Regions from separate parts of the Halomonas sp. DP8Y7-1 genome, predicted to be linked through region 1. Evidence: predicted binding sites of a transcription regulator. Region 1 holds the regulator's gene; each other region holds the start of a gene.
The links. Region 1 encodes sigma-54, which starts transcription at its own class of promoters, with help from an activator protein. Its sites were predicted from a motif close to TGGCACNNNNNTTGCTNT; they were not measured.

Region 1 (5,213 bases):
TAGCTCACCCATGGTCTCCCAGCGCGCCAAGGCGCTGGGCATCCAGCACGTCCAGCAAGGTGTCGAACGCAAGCTGCCGGCGCTGGAATCGCTGTGCGCCGAGCTGTCGCTGTCACTGGAAGAGGTGGCCTATTGCGGAGACGACCTGCCCGACCTGCCGTGCATTGACCGCTGTGGCGTGGGCATCAGCGTGCCAGGCGCCCCGTTCTACATTCGCGAACGCGCCCGCTGGGTCACCGAGCGCGGCGGCGGTCATGGCGCAGTGCGCGACATCACGGATACCTTGCTGGCTGCCCAGGGCCGCCTCGACGGCGTGGTGGACAGCTATCTGAAGGACGGACCCCTGATATGACATGGCGCTCACTGCGGCCCGGCTTCCGTTTCTGGCTGGTCATCCTGCTGCTGGTGCTGGGCGGCGGACTGGCCCTGCTCGACCCGCGGGACGGCACTGTGCCCGACCTGATCACCGACGATCAGGCCGGCGAGCCGGACTACTACCTGATCGATGCCACCCTGACGCGCTTCGACACCCAGGGTGCGCCCCATCAACGCATTACGACCCCGCGTCTGGTGCACACCCCGCTGGATGACATCACCCGCGTCGACCAACCTGACATGGAGCTTGTCGATGACAGTGGCCGCCTGTGGATCGCCACTGCCACCGACGGCGAACTTGGCCCGGACGGCAACCCTCTGACACTGACCGGAGATGCCCACCTCGAGGCCCCTGCCGAGCGCTGGCAGCTGGATACCGAGGTGTTGGTCTATGACAGCGATTCAGGCCACGCCTGGAGTGAGACGCCTGCGGTATTGCGCCAGCCCCCCCAGGAGATGCGAGGCGAGCGCTTCGATGCCTGGATCCATGACAATACCGCCCGTCTGACCGACAATGTCACCGGCTATCATCCGCCAGAGCCTCAATAAGCCAGAGCCGCTCTCAGCCCGAGCCCTAACAAGGAGTCACTTCCATGATGCGTCCCCGTCCCGCGCTACTGCTCGCCCTGGCCCTGGGCCTGACGAGCGTCGCCACCAGCACCGTCACTCTGGCGCTGGAAAGCGACCGCAGCGCCCCCATTCAGGTAGAGGCCGACCAGCTGGACCTGGATGACCGCGCAGGCACAGCGGTGTATACCGGCGATGTGCGTATTCAGCAGGGCAGCATGCTGCTGACCGGTGAGCGTGTGGAAATTCAGCGCAACGACCAGGGTCAGCTATCCCGCGCCACGGCGACTGGCTCCCGTGCCTATCTGGAGCAGCAGCCTTCGCCGGAAGAGCCGGTGGTCAAGGGCTGGGGCAAGAAGGTGGTCTACCATGTTGCCGAGCGCCGCATGGAACTCATCGACCAGGCGGAATTGCACAAGGCCAATGACACCTTCGACGGCGCCTACCTGGAGTACTTTCTCGATCGCCGCGTCGTCCAGGCTCGCTCCAGCGCACAGGGTGTCGACGGCCAGCAGCGCATTCGCATGACCCTCGAGCCGGAAAGCCAAGGAAACTGATGAAGACTCTCCACGCTCGCCATCTGGCCAAGAGCTACAAAAAGCGCCGCGTCGTCCAGGACATCAGCCTGTCCATCGAACAGGGCAGCATCGTGGGCCTGTTGGGCCCCAACGGCGCCGGCAAGACCACCTCCTTCTACATGATCGTCGGACTGGTCAGGGCGGATGCTGGCACCATCAGCATCGACGATGACGACCTGAGCCGCGCGGCCATGCACCAACGGGCACTGGCGGGTATTGGCTACCTGCCCCAGGAAGCCTCCATCTTCCGCAAGCTGTCCGTAGCCGACAACATCATGGCGATCCTCGAGACCCGCAAGGACCTCGACCGCGACGGTCGCCAGGCGCGCCTTGAGCAACTGCTCGAAGACTTCCATGTCAGCCACATTCGTGACAACCCGGGCATGAGCCTGTCCGGCGGGGAAAGACGCCGGGTCGAGATCGCCCGAGCCCTGGCCACAGAACCCGCCTTCATTCTGCTCGACGAACCCTTTGCCGGGGTGGATCCGATCTCCGTCGGCGAGATCAAGTCAATCATTCGCCAGCTCAAGGCTCGTGACATCGGCGTCTTGATCACCGATCACAACGTGCGCGAGACGCTGGACATCTGTGACCGCGCCTACATTGTCGGCGACGGCCAGATCATCGCCGAAGGCAGTGCCGAGTCGATCCTTGCCAACCAGCGCGTCAAGGAAGTCTATCTCGGCGAAAACTTTCGCCTTTGACCACCATGGGCGCTGCCGGGCCGCTATGTTGGCAGGGTCTTCATGGCGCCCGCTCGACCTTGCACTGACGCGCATGCGGAGCACAGCAAGCCCTGCGCGCCATCCCCTGCCCACAAGTTGGCAAGAAGCTTGCATGGTACCTGACCCGCCGTTAGGGTAAGGCTTTTCAGCTCCACGAACGGAAGTCACATCATGGCCCTCAAGGCGTCACTGCAGCTGAAGATCGGCACCCAGCTGACCATGACCCCTCAGCTGCAACAGGCTATTGGCCTGCTCCAGCTTTCCACGCTGGACCTGCGCCAGGAAGTCCAGCAGGCGCTCGAGGCCAACCCGATGCTCGAGCTGGAGGATGAATTTGGCGAGCTGCAGGTCAAGGACAGCAAGGACGATGACTGGGCCGACGAGATCCCCTCCGAGCTAACGGTCGACAGCGACTGGTCCGATACCTATCAAGACCTTGGCACCGCCCCGGCCGGCAGCGCCGAGGCGCCCGACTTCGAGCGCCAGGCCAGCGGGCAATCCCTGCATGGCCACCTTAGCTGGCAGCTGGCCCTGCTGGACCTCAATGATAATGACAGGCGCATCGCAGAGTGCCTGATTGACGCGGTCAACGGCGATGGCTACCTGGTGGGACACCTTGACGATATCGCCCAGGGCCTGGCCGATGACGACGCTGCTGCCCCGCCCCTGCAGGACGTGGCGTCGGTACTGGCCAGGCTGCAGCAATTCGAACCTACCGGTGTATTTGCCCGAGATTTGCGCGAATGCCTGCAGCTGCAACTGGACAGCCTGCCCCGTGACACCCCCCTTCTGCCCCAGGCGGGAAGACTGGTACGCCAGTTTCTCGAGGCGCTGGCCAGCGGTGATCGTCGTCTGCTGAAGCGCCGCCTGAGCCTGACCGAAGAGCAGCTGGACGATGTCATCGAACTGATCCGTGGCCTCGACCCTAGGCCTGGCAGCCAGTACGGCGACAGCGACAACGACTATGTCATTCCCGATCTGGTGGTCCGCCACACCGAAGAAGGCTGGCGCGTCGAGCTGAACCCTGAGGCGATGCCACGCCTGCGCATTCAACCCGACTATGCGGCCTTGATCCGACGGGCCGACAAGAGCCAGGACAACCAGTTTCTGAAGGACCATCTGCAGGAGGCGCGCTGGCTGATCAAGAGCCTGGCAAGCCGCAACGACACCCTGTTGAGGGTCGGACGCGAAATCATGGAGCGGCAGCTCGATTTCCTCGAGCAGGGTGAAGCCGCCATGAAACCACTGGTGTTGGCAGACATTGCGGCCAAGGTCGAGATGCACGAATCGACCATCTCACGGGTGACGACCCAGAAATTCGTGCATACGCCACGGGGAGTGTTCGAGCTCAAGTATTTCTTTTCCAGCCAGGTGGGCCAGGATGGGGATGCCCATTCCAGCACTGCCATACGCGCCATGATCAAGTCGCTGATCCAGCAGGAGCCGCCTCGCAAACCGCTGTCTGACAGCAAATTGGTGGAGCTGCTCGCCGAAGACGGTGTCAACGTCGCCCGACGCACCGTCGCCAAGTATCGAGAAGCGATGAATATTCCCTCTTCAAGCGAGCGCAAGCGCCTGCGCTGAGCCCGGTCAGATGGCTCGAGACAGGCAGCGAGCAGAGCGCGTAGCGCAGTTACATGAAAAGCGCAAGCGCTTGAAATATCGCACGACATCTGCGTCTTAATGCGTAGAAGCAGGGGGGTTTGCAGGATCGGAAAAAGGGTTACAATCGAGCTACCACCCGCAAGAGCAAGGAGCCTTGTCATGCAAGTCAACATTACCGGCCACCACGTCGAATTGACCGATCCCCTGCGTGACTACGTACAAGAGAAGCTCGCCCGTGTGGAGCGCCACTACGACAACATCACCAATGTGCAGGTCACCCTCTCGGTGGAGAAGGAGCGCCAACAGGCTGCCTGTACGCTTCACGCTGCCGGTGCAGACCTGCATGCAGAAGCCCAGGACGGCGACATGTACGCCGCCATCGACGCCCTTGCCGACAAGCTGGACCGCCAGCTCGTCAAGCACAAGGAAAAATCCCAAGCCCGCGCCCAAGGCGCCGGAATTCGCTGACCTCTCATGACATTGGATGCCATTCTCCCCCCCGAGCGCACGCTATTTGACGTCCCGGGGGGCAGCAAGAAGAGGGTGCTGGAATTTTTCAGCACCTTCATTGCGCAGAACACACCAAGCCTGGATAGCCAGGAAGTCTTCAGTCGCCTGATCGGCCGCGAACGTCTGGGTAGCACCGGCATCGGCAATGGCGTGGCCATTCCGCATGCTCGCAACCCTCACTGCAAGGCCCCTATCTCTGGCTTTCTCAAGCTGGCAGAGCCGATTGATTTCGACGCCATCGACGGCGAACCGGTGGACCTGGTCTTTGTCTTGCTGGTGCCTGAGGAAGCGGATGATGCTCACCTTGCCCTGCTGGGACAGGTGGCCGGGGTCATGAATGACGCCGATACCCGACATCGTCTGCGCCACGCGACGTCCCAGCGCGAGCTGCACGAGCGCTTGCAGGAAGCGATTCGCCAGCAAGCCCCCGGCGACGCCACGACCTGACGGCACACGCCGAAAGCGCCTTGATCCTATGTCTTGATGGCGCACGCCTTGCCTGGCGCCTTGACGAATGGCGCCTCGCTAACAGGGGCCTCGCTGATGGGGAACTCGCTAATTAACCTCTAGCTGATTGCCATTTAGCTGATTACCATCTAGCTAGATAGCACGCTCTGATCGAGCGTGATCTGGCCGTCACCGCGCGGTTGACACCAACTGCCCTCTTATCGCCCCCTGCCAAGGAGACAGGACATGCAGCTCGTGATCATCAGTGGTCGCTCTGGCTCGGGAAAGTCCGTGGCGCTTCAGGCTCTCGAAGACCTGGGCTTCTATGCCATCGACAACTTGCCAGCGACGCTGCTGGGGTCACTGGTCGAAGAGCTGGAGAATGGACATTCACAGCGCATTGCCG
Region 2 (5,213 bases), on a different contig from region 1:
GAAAGGCAAGGTTGGCCGCATGGCCAGCATTCCAAGTCCGATATAGGCCAGCAAGGCCGTCAGCTTGGCGGCAAGCCAGGGTGTCTGGTGAGGCCACTGGGAAGTCGACACCATCAGCGCTACCCCTGCCGCCAGCAACAGGCTGTCCAGAACATGAGGAAGCTTTCTCATCGTGGGGGAGCCAACCGCTGGACCGTCCTGCATGGCGCGACACCAGCGCCAGGCGAAGAACAGCACGCTGGTCACGGCCAGCGTCACATGCAGCGATTTCATGAACAGATAGAGGCTTGCCGACATGCTGCTAGCCCATCTGACCGTCGAGGCGAGGCGCGCTCAGTATCGGCAGGTAGTGCAGCAGGAACAGTCCGTAGCCGGCGCACCAGCAGACAATACTGGCGCTGTAGACCCAGTGGGTTACCGAAGGCCATAGCGCCAACAGCAGCGAGCGTGACAGTCCGGCGATGACCAGAAGACCCAGGGCCACGCCAACCCCTGGCAGGCAGCGCATGGGACGGCCTGTATGTCCCAGCGACACGCGGCACATCATCGACAGCATCATGGTCCCCATGGCGCCCACCGTGATGGCGTGAATGCCCAGCTCCACGCGGCCTACACCGAACAGCCCGAACGCCCACAGCAGCAGTCCCAATGGGACAAAGGCATAGCTCAGGTGCAGACTCCACAACAGCGGCTCCCGCGCGGTGGCCACCCCTTGCCAGCGGATCAGACGCAGCGGGTGAAGCACTGCCGCCAACAGCAGAATACTGGCCAGCAGGGCATCAGGCAGCTCAATGCCAAACGTCCGGGCCAGCTGCAGCAGCACCGCCACGGCCAGACTGCCCAGTGCCGCACCTTCCAGCCACCCCAGCGCCGGTCGTCGCTTGAGTCCCATTCGGTTGGCAGTGAACATCGGGATGACCCTCCCCCCCAGCACGGCCATGATCAACGTGACCAGCATGACCGCCAGGTAGGAGGACTGACGCACCAGCTCCGGGTCTCCCCGAGCAACGCCCAGGTGACTGCCCAGATTGGCCCCGGCCAGAATCGCCAGCACCGGGACAAAGACCAGATTACGCCAGCGCCTGGCTCGGATGACCATCACCGCCATCACCGCACAGACCAGCACAAGAAAGCTGACGTCCAGCGCCACTACCAGGGGCTCGGGCAAGCCGGGAAACGCCAGCCCTAGCCTCGCCGCCAGCCACAGCGCTACAAGCCCGAGCAGTGGACCACCGTGCAGACCACGCAGTCCCGTCCAGGTCTGCACCGCGGTCAACAGAAAACCCGAGACCACCGCGGCCACCACGCCAAACAGCATTTCGTGCTGGTGCCACCACAGCATGCCCGCCCGGGGCGACAGCAGGAACACGCCGTGCCAGTAGCCCAGCCACAGCAGCAGCGACAGCAGACTGAATGCCGCCGCCAGCAAGAAGAAGGGACGAAAGGCAAGGCGTGCCAGCGGCAGGCGATCGGCAATGGAGGACATGACAAGTACCCGAGTAAAGCCGTTGGTCTTGTCCAGTCTGGCCCGCTTTGGCTATCGCCACCATGATGCACATCAAAGGCACTGCTGATGCCAGGCTGACCTTCCCCCTGCTGGCCGTCTCCAGATAGCAGCCTCGCTAGTGCCTTCGGGCGCCCCTCAGGCCTTCAGCCCCAGCCGCTTGGCCAGCCGGTGCAGGTTGCCCGGGTCCATGCCCAGCCGACGCGCCGTTCCGGCCCAGCTCTGCTCCATGGCCAGGGCCTGGCTGATGCAATCGCGCTGGAACTCGTCCGTCGCCTCCCTGAGCGGCAATAGGTCATGCGCTGTCCCACGCTGAGCACTCACCTGTTCATCGAGGTGGGCGGCTGAGCGAGTCAGTGGAGGTGTCTTCAGTCCAAGGTGGACGGTATCGATACGCAGGCTTCTGCGTCGTGCATCCGGTGACGCCAGCCGGTCCACCTCGGCCATCGCCAGCAGCGACGCCCTGGCCAGCAGGGACTCCAGCTCACGCACGTTGCCCGGCCAGTGCCATGCAAGCAGTGCTGCCCGCGCCTGGTCGCTCAGGCGCAGATTGCCGACGCCAAGTCGCACCCGGTTTTGCTCGAGAAAATGTCCGGCCAGCAACATCACGTCGTCCAGGCGCTGGCGCAGCGGCGGGACCTCAAGGGGAAAGGCGCTGAGCCGATGATAGAGGTCTTCACGAAAGCGCCCCTGGATCACCTCCTGGGCCAGATCCCGGTTAGTCACCGCTACCACCCTGACGTCGACATGGCGCAGCTGATCGCTGCCGAGGGGCTGAATCTCCCCTTCCTGCAGCACCCGCAGCAGCTTCGGCTGCAGCTCCAGAGGCAGTTCTCCCACTTCATCCAGCACGAGGGTGCCACCGTCGGCCATCTGAAAGTGGCCTTTGTGATCGCTCACCGCCCCGGAGAAGGCGCCGCGCCGGTGGCCGAACAGGGTACTTTCGATCAGTGACGCAGGTAACGCCGCACAGTTCACCACCACCAAGGGGCCCCCGGCGCGGCGCGAACCATGATGCAGGGCGTGGGCGATGCGCTCCTTACCGACACCGGTTTCCCCGTGCACCAGCACGCTCATGTCGGTGGCTGCCACCAGTTCGACCGACGCCATCAGCTTGCGCATGGGGGCGCTGCGCCAGCCCACCAGGCGCTGGTTGCAATGGCTCTCAGGAGCATGGTTCAGGGCCAGCTGCAAACGCGCACTGTCCAGACGCTGCGACAGGCGCAGGCAGGTGCCCAGTAGCTCGGCAGCGGCCAGCAGACCCTCATCATCCAAGTCGGCGAGGGCGCCCGGTGTCAGCGCGTCCAGGGTCAGCATGCCGATCAGCTCGCCACCATCGCGCAGCGGGACACCCAGGCAGTCATGCACCGGGGTCAAGCCGTCATCCAGCAGGCCATCATAGGGATCGGGTAACTTACAGTCGGCAGCAAAGCGACAGACCCCGGGCGCCTTGGCGATAGCATCCAGGCGAGGGTGCTCCTGGAGCACAAAGGTTCTGCCCGCGACCCCTTCAGGCAGTCCCTGAATCGCCACGGGTCGAAGCCCTGGCCCGTGTACGACCAGCAAGGCACTGGCGTCCGCCGACGTTCTCGCCACCAGCGAGCGCAGCACGCCCTGCCAGGCCTCGGCGAGCTCAGGCCCCTGTTGGTCTCCCAGCCGCTGCAACAGTCCGCGCAGCTGTTGAAGAAAATCGACCACCCGCATTGTCCTTTTGACATGACCAGTGTCAAAAAGATAGCAACAACCTTGTCGATATGACACTAGGCAACATTCGCTTGCCCCTCGATCGCGCTCGTCCTGCCCGCCCCAGCCTGCCCTAGCCCGCCCCAGCCCGCATTCTCGCTGGCGATCCTGCCAGGGCCGCGGCAAGTTGGCGCACCCATGACGCCTGGGCACGCCCCTTGCTCCTGAGACATCAGGCAGAGGGAGCCTGACGCGTCACCACGTTCTTGATCTTAAAACGCGCAGCGCTTCAGCACGGGCGCGAACGGCCACCCTCCGACCCGCTGCGCCGGCCTGGTTGACCACCTCGCCAGGACTGCGACTAGTCCGCAGCGAGCCAAGCCTCCGATACGACAGCGCCAAGACGCCAAGATGAAGGATGCACGGCACCTTCGTCACCCCATTTCCCTGACAGGACCTACCATGACTACAGCTGCCCAAGACGCCATCATCGATGCTACCGCCCCGCTGGTCGCCGAGCATCTGGACGCCATTACTGCCCGCTTCTACCCGCTGATGTTCGAGCGCTACCCAGAGGTCAAGGCGGTGTTCAACCAGGCCCACCAGGCCGACGGCGGCCAGCCCAAGGCCCTGGCACGGGGAGTGCTCGCCTACGTGGGGCTGCGCCAGCAACCCGAGGCGGTACGCCAGCAGATGCAATCCGTCATCAGCAAGCATGTCTCACTGGGCATCCAGCCCGAGCAGTACCCCATCGTTGGCGAGTGCCTGATGGCCGCCATCGGCGACGTCCTGGGCGATGCCGTCACCGCCGAGATCGCTGACGCCTGGGGAGCCCTGTATGGCGACCTGGCCGAGCTGCTGATCGCGGCAGAGGCCGAGCGCTATCAGGCCTTCGCTGGCCGCCCCGGTGGCTGGCAGGGACTGCGCGAGTTTCGCATTGCCCATATCCAGCGCGAGTGTGAGGTCATTCGCTCCTTCATCCTGGCACCTTGCGATGGTCAGCCGGTCGCCGATGCGCTGCCGGGTCAGTACATCGGACTGCAACTGCGCATCGACGGCGAGACCGTCCACCGCCATTACAGCCTGTCCGGCAGCCCCAACGGCTGCGATTACCGCATCTCGGTCAAGCAGGAGCCAGGCGGACGGGTCAGCAACTACCTGCACCAGCAGATGCAGGTTGGCGACACCCTGGCGCTGTTGCCTCCCGCCGGAGAGTTGACGCTGGACAATAGTGATAGGCCGGTGATGCTGATCAGCGGTGGCGTGGGCCAGACGCCGATGCTGCCGCTGGCACGCCAGGCGCTCAGCCAGGGCCGCCGGCTGTGCTATGTCCATGCGGCAAGGGATATCCACCACCACGCCTTTCGCAGCGAAGTGGACGCCCTGGTGAGGGAGTACCCGACGCTGATGACGCGGATCTGTGCCTATGATCATGGAGACGACGGTGATATCACGGGACGCCTTGAACAGGCTCTGCTCGCCCGACTGCTGCCGGGTGCCGATACCCAGTGCTATTTTGTCGGCCCTGGGCCCTTCATGAGTGCCATCGACAGCCACCTGGCCGCCCTGGGTATTGCCCCTGAGCAGCGCCACTACGAGCACTTTGGTCCCTCGCGCCCGCTGCACGCGGCCTGACCCCTGTCGATCTTCGTCACCGTCGCTTTAGCACCGTTGCGTTAGCGCCAAAGCGCTATCAACAAAGCTTCCTCTGCGACGCCGTCATCCATAAAAAAGCCGCGCTCTGGGATCAGAGCGCGGCCTGCTGGCAGATACAAGACGGCGACGGTGGCTGGACCAGCGCCTCAAGCGTGCTGACGGGCTTCCGGCTTTCTTATCACCATGAAGTAATAGAACACGCCGGTCAGTGCCAGGAAGAACAGACTGTCTGGACTGGTAAGGAAGATCAGCGGATTGCCGTCAGACAGCGACAGTGAGCGCCGACAGTACTCCTCCAGGCTCGGCCCCAGCACAAAGCCCAGCAACAGGCAGGCCACCGGGTAGCCCTGGCGCCGCAGCAGGAAGGCCA
Region 3 (5,213 bases), on a different contig from region 1:
CCAGGGCGAGGGCCACGTTGGCTCGGGATATCTGGTTGTTGCCCCCGGTCTCGTCCAGTGACGTGGCCACCCGGCCGGTGGCGTCGTCGTCGGTGAGCCGGCCTGGCTTGACAATGACATGGTCCACCTTGCTGCTGCGCAGATAAGCATCGGCGGCGAACTTGGCGGCCATGTAGGGCCTGAGTTTCTCCGGCGCTTGCAGCGGCTGCTCGGCTCGCATGGCGCTGACCATCAGCATGCGGTCCAGCCCCAGGCGGCTGGCCTCGTCCGCCACCCGTGTAGCGGCGTAGAGGTCGATCAACAGTGTCTTGTCGGGCCCGGTGTTCGGACCTGAGCCGGCGGTGAACAGCACCTGATCGCAACCATCGAAGGCGGCGGCGAAGTCGTCCTCCAGGTCGGCGACGACCGTCTCGATCCCCTGTTGCTCGAACCAGTCGCGCTGCTCGGCGCGGCGGACCATGGCGCGAATCGGATGTCCCTGACGGTGAGCGATGGCGCAGACCTGGCGGCCGATCTGGCCGTTGGCACCTATCACGAGTGTGATCATGTCGTCCTCCTTGTCGATATCTGGGAATGACCATGGCGTCGAAGGGGAAGACTTTCAATGGGGAGCGAATCGATGGCGACGCCGCCTGCAGGCCGGTACCCTGTGCGTCTTCCCCTTACCCACCCGCTCAGGAGCAGCGATGAATCCTCAGGACCTGGAACGCCTGGTTACCTTGCCGATGCCTTTCGGCAAGCATCAGGGCACCTTGATCGCCGATCTGCCCGGGCCCTACCTGGCGTGGTTTGCTCGGGTCGGGTTTCCCCCCGGAGAGATTGGACGTCTGCTGGCATTGATGCACGAGATCGACCACAACGGCTTGAGCGACCTGCTGGAGCCGTTGCGACGCCGGGGGTAAGCGGTATCGGGAAGGAATCCCCAGGAAGCCGTCGCAATGACGGCGTCCTTGCCGGTCTAGTCGGACCGCGTCCTTGTCGGTCTCGCCCGTACGAATGCGGATGACCTGCTCCAACGGGGTGGCGTAAAGAAAGCTGCCATCGTCGCTCAGCCCGCGCCCTTGCCAGTTTTGCTCAGACCGCGTCCTTGTCGGTCTCGCCCGTACGAATACGGATGACCTGCTCCAGGGGAGTGGCGTAAAGAAAGCTGCCATCGCCCTTTGGCGACCACCCGCCACCCTTCAAGGTTCGCTTAGACGGCGTCCTTGTCGGCCTCGCCCGTACGAATGCGGATGACCTGCTCCAGGGGGAGTGGCGTAAAGAAAGCTGCCATCGCCCTCTGGCGACCACCCGCCACCCTTCAAGGTTCGCTTAGACCGCGTCCTTGTCGGTTTCTCCGGTACGAATGCGGATGACCTGGTCGAGGGGGGTGGCGTAAAGAAAGCTGCCATCGCCCTTTGGCGACCACCCGCCACCCTTCAAGGTTCGCTTAGACCGCGTCCTTGTCAGTTTCTCCGGTACGAATACGGATGACCTGCTCCAGAGGAGTGACGAAGATCTTGCCATCGCCAATCTTGCCGGTGTTGGCGACCTGCACGATGGCTTCGATGACCTGTTCCGTCATGCTGTCATCCACCGCGACTTCGAGCTTCACCTTGGGCAGAAAATCCACCACATACTCCGCGCCTCGATACAGTTCGGTGTGGCCCTTCTGTCGTCCAAAGCCTTTGACCTCTGTCACCGTAATGCCCTGAACGCCGATCTCGGAGAGCGACTCGCGCACGTCGTCGAGCTTGAAAGGCTTGATAATCGCGGTCACCAGTTTCATGGCGGTTTCCTCATCCTGTCCGTGTAGGGGCGGCGTGCGGCATGTCCGTCGCTAACCCGTGGGCGGCGCGCCGTTGCGCCTGACCTGACTAGTGTGACAAAGCATACCCCTGGCAACCAGCAATAAAAAAGGCCCCCGAAGGGGCCAGGTGGAGCACGCCAGCTCACTGGAGTCGCGGGTAAGCTCAGGCTTACTTCTTGGCGACGTTAAACTCGGGGTAGGCTTCGAGGCCGCATTCGGCAAGGTCGACGCCTTCGTATTCTTCTTCTTCGCTGACACGGACACCCATGATCGCCTTGATGATCAGCCAGACGACCAGGCTGGCGGTGAAGACCCAGGCGAAGATGCCGGCAATACCGAGCAGCTGGGCACCGAAAGTGGCGTCGGCGTTGTTCAGCGGTACCGCCAGGACGCCCCAGATACCTGCAACACCGTGGGCAGAGATGGCACCGACCGGATCGTCAAGGCGCAGCTTGTCGAGCACCACGATGGCGACCACCACCAGGATGCCGCCTACTGCGCCGATCAGGGTGGCGCCCAGGGCGCTGGAGGACAGCGGGTCGGCAGTGATGGAGACCAGGCCGGCGATGGCACCGTTCAATGCCATGGTGAGGTCCGCCTTGCGGAACCAGATCTTGGCCAGGATCAGTGCTGCAATGACGCCGCCCGCGGCAGCCGCATTGGTGTTGACCAGTACCTGGGCCATGTTGTTGGCAGAAGCGACGTCGGAAACCTTGAGCTCGGAGCCGCCGTTGAAGCCGAACCAGCCCAGCCAGAGGACGAAGGTACCCAGTGTGGCCAGCGGCATGTTGGCGCCAGGAATCGCGTAGATCGCGCCGTTCTTGCCGTACTTGCCCTTACGCGGGCCGAGGACCAGCACACCGGCCAGAGCGGCAGCGGCACCCGCCATGTGAACAATGCCGGAACCTGCATAATCGGAGAAGCCTGCTTCAGACAACCAGCCGCCGCCCCAGGTCCAGTAGCCAGACACTGGATAGATGAAGGCCGTCATGACCACAGCGAAGGCCAGGAAGGCCCACAGTTTCATGCGCTCGGCAACGGCACCGGAGACGATGGACATGGCGGTGGCCACGAACACGACCTGGAAGAAGAAGTCGGCGCGAGCAGAGTAGTAGGGGGCATCTTCGCCACCGGCCAGCACGGCATCGACGCTGTTCTCAGTGCCGATCAGAAAGCCCAGATTGGGAATGATGCCGCCACCGTCGGACGAATACATCAGGTAGTAACCCACCAGCAGATACATGGTGCAGGCCACGGCGAACAGCACGATATTCTTGGTCAGAATTTCGGCGGTATTCTTGGCCCGAACCAGCCCGGCTTCGAGCATGGCAAAACCGGCTGCCATCCACATGACCAGGGCGCCGCAGATGAGGAAGTAGAAGGTGTCCAGCGCGTAGCTGAGTTCACTGATATCAACCATGAGAGTGTCTCGCTATTTATTATCGGGAGTCAGGGCAGGGGCGGACATCAGACCGCGTCCGAACCGCGTTCGCCGGTGCGAATGCGGATGACATCTTCCAGCGGCGTGACGAAGACCTTGCCGTCACCGATCTTGCCGCTGTTGGCCGCGTTGCAGATCGCTTCCAGCACGCTGTCCAGGCGAGCTTCGTCGACGGCCACCTCGACCTTGACCTTGGGCAGAAAGTCCACGACATATTCCGCGCCGCGGTAGAGCTCTGTGTGGCCCTTCTGACGGCCAAATCCCTTGACCTCTGTCACGGTGATGCCCTGGACGCCGTTGTCGGCCAGCGCTTCACGAACGTCGTCCAGCTTGAAAGGCTTGATGATGGCGGTGATCAGTTTCATGGCATGGCTCCCTACGTGCATGGGTGGCGGCTTGTTTCCGCTCGGTGCATGGATACGTTGTCATAGCGGGAAATGTGCCACTTTATTCCTAATATCTTTTATTACATGAACTTGGAGTTAATTGAGGGCGTGTTGGATATGCGGGAGGCTGCATAGCGGGGGTAAATTGCGGCACTGCATCAATGACGATGCACTACTTTGGTGCTTGGAGCTGAGGCGCGTGCGCCATCAGTGAGCGCGCGACGTTCCGTTATGACGGCGGGAAGGACCGTCGTCGTTAGCCAAACTGGCCCGCCAGCGTTGTAGCCAACGTAGGCAGCCAAGAGACATGCGTTGGGCGTCAGGCTTGCGTATGCTGTCGGCAATAGAGTCGCCGTTTTGATGCACAAGGAGAGCCCCATGATCAGTCAGGATCGCATCAGCCGTTTAGCCCAGCAGATTGGAGAGCGTCTGCAGGGCGCTTCTCAGGCCCCGGAAGACATCCAGAAGGGCGTGCAACAGGTGGTGCGTGGCGCCTTCGACCGCCTGGAGCTGGTCTCGCGTGAAGATTTCGACATCCTGATGGATGTGCTGCAGCGTACCCGCTCACGCGTCGAGGCCCTCGAGAAACAGGTCGCAGCCCTGGAGAGCCTGGTCGAAGAGCGCGCAGCGGCGGGCCAGACAGGTGTCGATGCAACGCCCGCGGTCAGCGAGGAAGCTGCCGAAATCCCCGTACCCCCTGCGACCCAAGGACAGGACGGCGCGGCCAAGGGCGGTGAAACGCCATCGGCGTGATCTCTACCAGAGCACTTGGCGAATGTAGCGGGCCGGCATAGGGATATGCCGGCCCGGCTGTTTCTGGCGTGCGCAGGCGGCGAGGGGCCGATGATCGTGGTCTACTGACAGCCATAACGTCAGCCGTCAGGCAGGGAGCCCATGACGCTTGCCATCATCACGACCCGTGCCGGGGTGGGGCTGGATGCTCCAGAAGTTCAGGTCGAGGCGCACCTGGCCAACGGCCTACCCGGAATGACCTTGGTGGGACTGCCGGAAACCGCCGTCAGAGAGAGTCGCGAGCGGGTGCGCAGTGCCTTTGCGACCTGTGGTCTCGACTACCCCTTGCGTCGTATCACCCTGAATCTTGCCCCTGCCGATCTGCCCAAGGAAGGGGGACGTTTCGACCTGCCTATTGCGCTGGGACTGCTGGTGGCATCGGGGCAGTTGCCTGCGGCGGCGCTGGACGGTATTGAGTGTGCCGGAGAGCTGGCGCTGGATGGGCGTCTTCGCCCTGTCGCCGGCATGCTCCCCTTTGCCATGGCTACCCTTCGGGCTGGGCGGCGATTGATCCTGCCTGCCGCCAATGCCCAGGAGGCTGCGCTGGTCAGCGGCCTTGAGGTGCTTCCCGCCGACCACCTGTTGGATGTCATCGCCCACTTGAGTGGACGGGTGCCGCTACAGACGTGTACTGCGGCAGCATCGTCGATGCCGGTCGAGGCAGCCTTGGATCTCTGTGATGTGCGCGGACAGTATCAAGCGCGTCGCGCCCTGGAGGTAGCGGCCGCTGGCGGTCATAACCTGCTGTTCGCCGGTCCGCCAGGGACTGGCAAGACATTGCTGGCCAGTCGCCTGCCCGGCATCC

Region 2: hmpA (NO-inducible flavohemoprotein) is a predicted target of sigma-54. The motif match lies at 3,395-3,412, and genes of this name have one in related genera.
Region 3: KUV41_RS18290 (P-II family nitrogen regulator) is a predicted target of sigma-54. The motif match lies at 3,658-3,675, and genes of this name have one in related genera.

What each region holds. Positions count from the first base shown of each region.
Region 1 is NZ_JAHVIN010000012.1:116,421-121,633, reverse strand. Features, by position in the region: gene KUV41_RS14845 (KdsC family phosphatase) at 1-352, shown strand, start outside; gene lptC (LPS export ABC transporter periplasmic protein LptC) at 349-924, shown strand; gene lptA (lipopolysaccharide transport periplasmic protein LptA) at 969-1,499, shown strand; gene lptB (LPS export ABC transporter ATP-binding protein) at 1,499-2,224, shown strand; gene KUV41_RS14825 (RNA polymerase factor sigma-54) at 2,417-3,829, shown strand; gene hpf (ribosome hibernation-promoting factor, HPF/YfiA family) at 4,010-4,318, shown strand; gene ptsN (PTS IIA-like nitrogen regulatory protein PtsN) at 4,325-4,807, shown strand; gene rapZ (RNase adapter RapZ) at 5,054-5,213, shown strand, end outside.
Region 2 is NZ_JAHVIN010000004.1:123,628-128,840, forward strand. Features, by position in the region: gene KUV41_RS05175 (SirB2 family protein) at 1-297, opposite strand, end outside; gene KUV41_RS05180 (NnrS family protein) at 302-1,486, opposite strand; gene norR (nitric oxide reductase transcriptional regulator NorR) at 1,643-3,208, opposite strand; gene hmpA (NO-inducible flavohemoprotein) at 3,650-4,822, shown strand; gene KUV41_RS05195 (tripartite tricarboxylate transporter permease) at 4,990-5,213, opposite strand, start outside.
Region 3 is NZ_JAHVIN010000014.1:303,149-308,361, forward strand. Features, by position in the region: gene KUV41_RS18270 (SDR family oxidoreductase) at 1-547, opposite strand, end outside; gene KUV41_RS18275 (DUF3820 family protein) at 687-902, shown strand; gene glnK (P-II family nitrogen regulator) at 1,430-1,768, opposite strand; gene KUV41_RS18285 (ammonium transporter) at 1,959-3,209, opposite strand; gene KUV41_RS18290 (P-II family nitrogen regulator) at 3,257-3,595, opposite strand; gene KUV41_RS19580 (accessory factor UbiK family protein) at 3,995-4,369, shown strand; gene KUV41_RS18300 (YifB family Mg chelatase-like AAA ATPase) at 4,511-5,213, shown strand, end outside.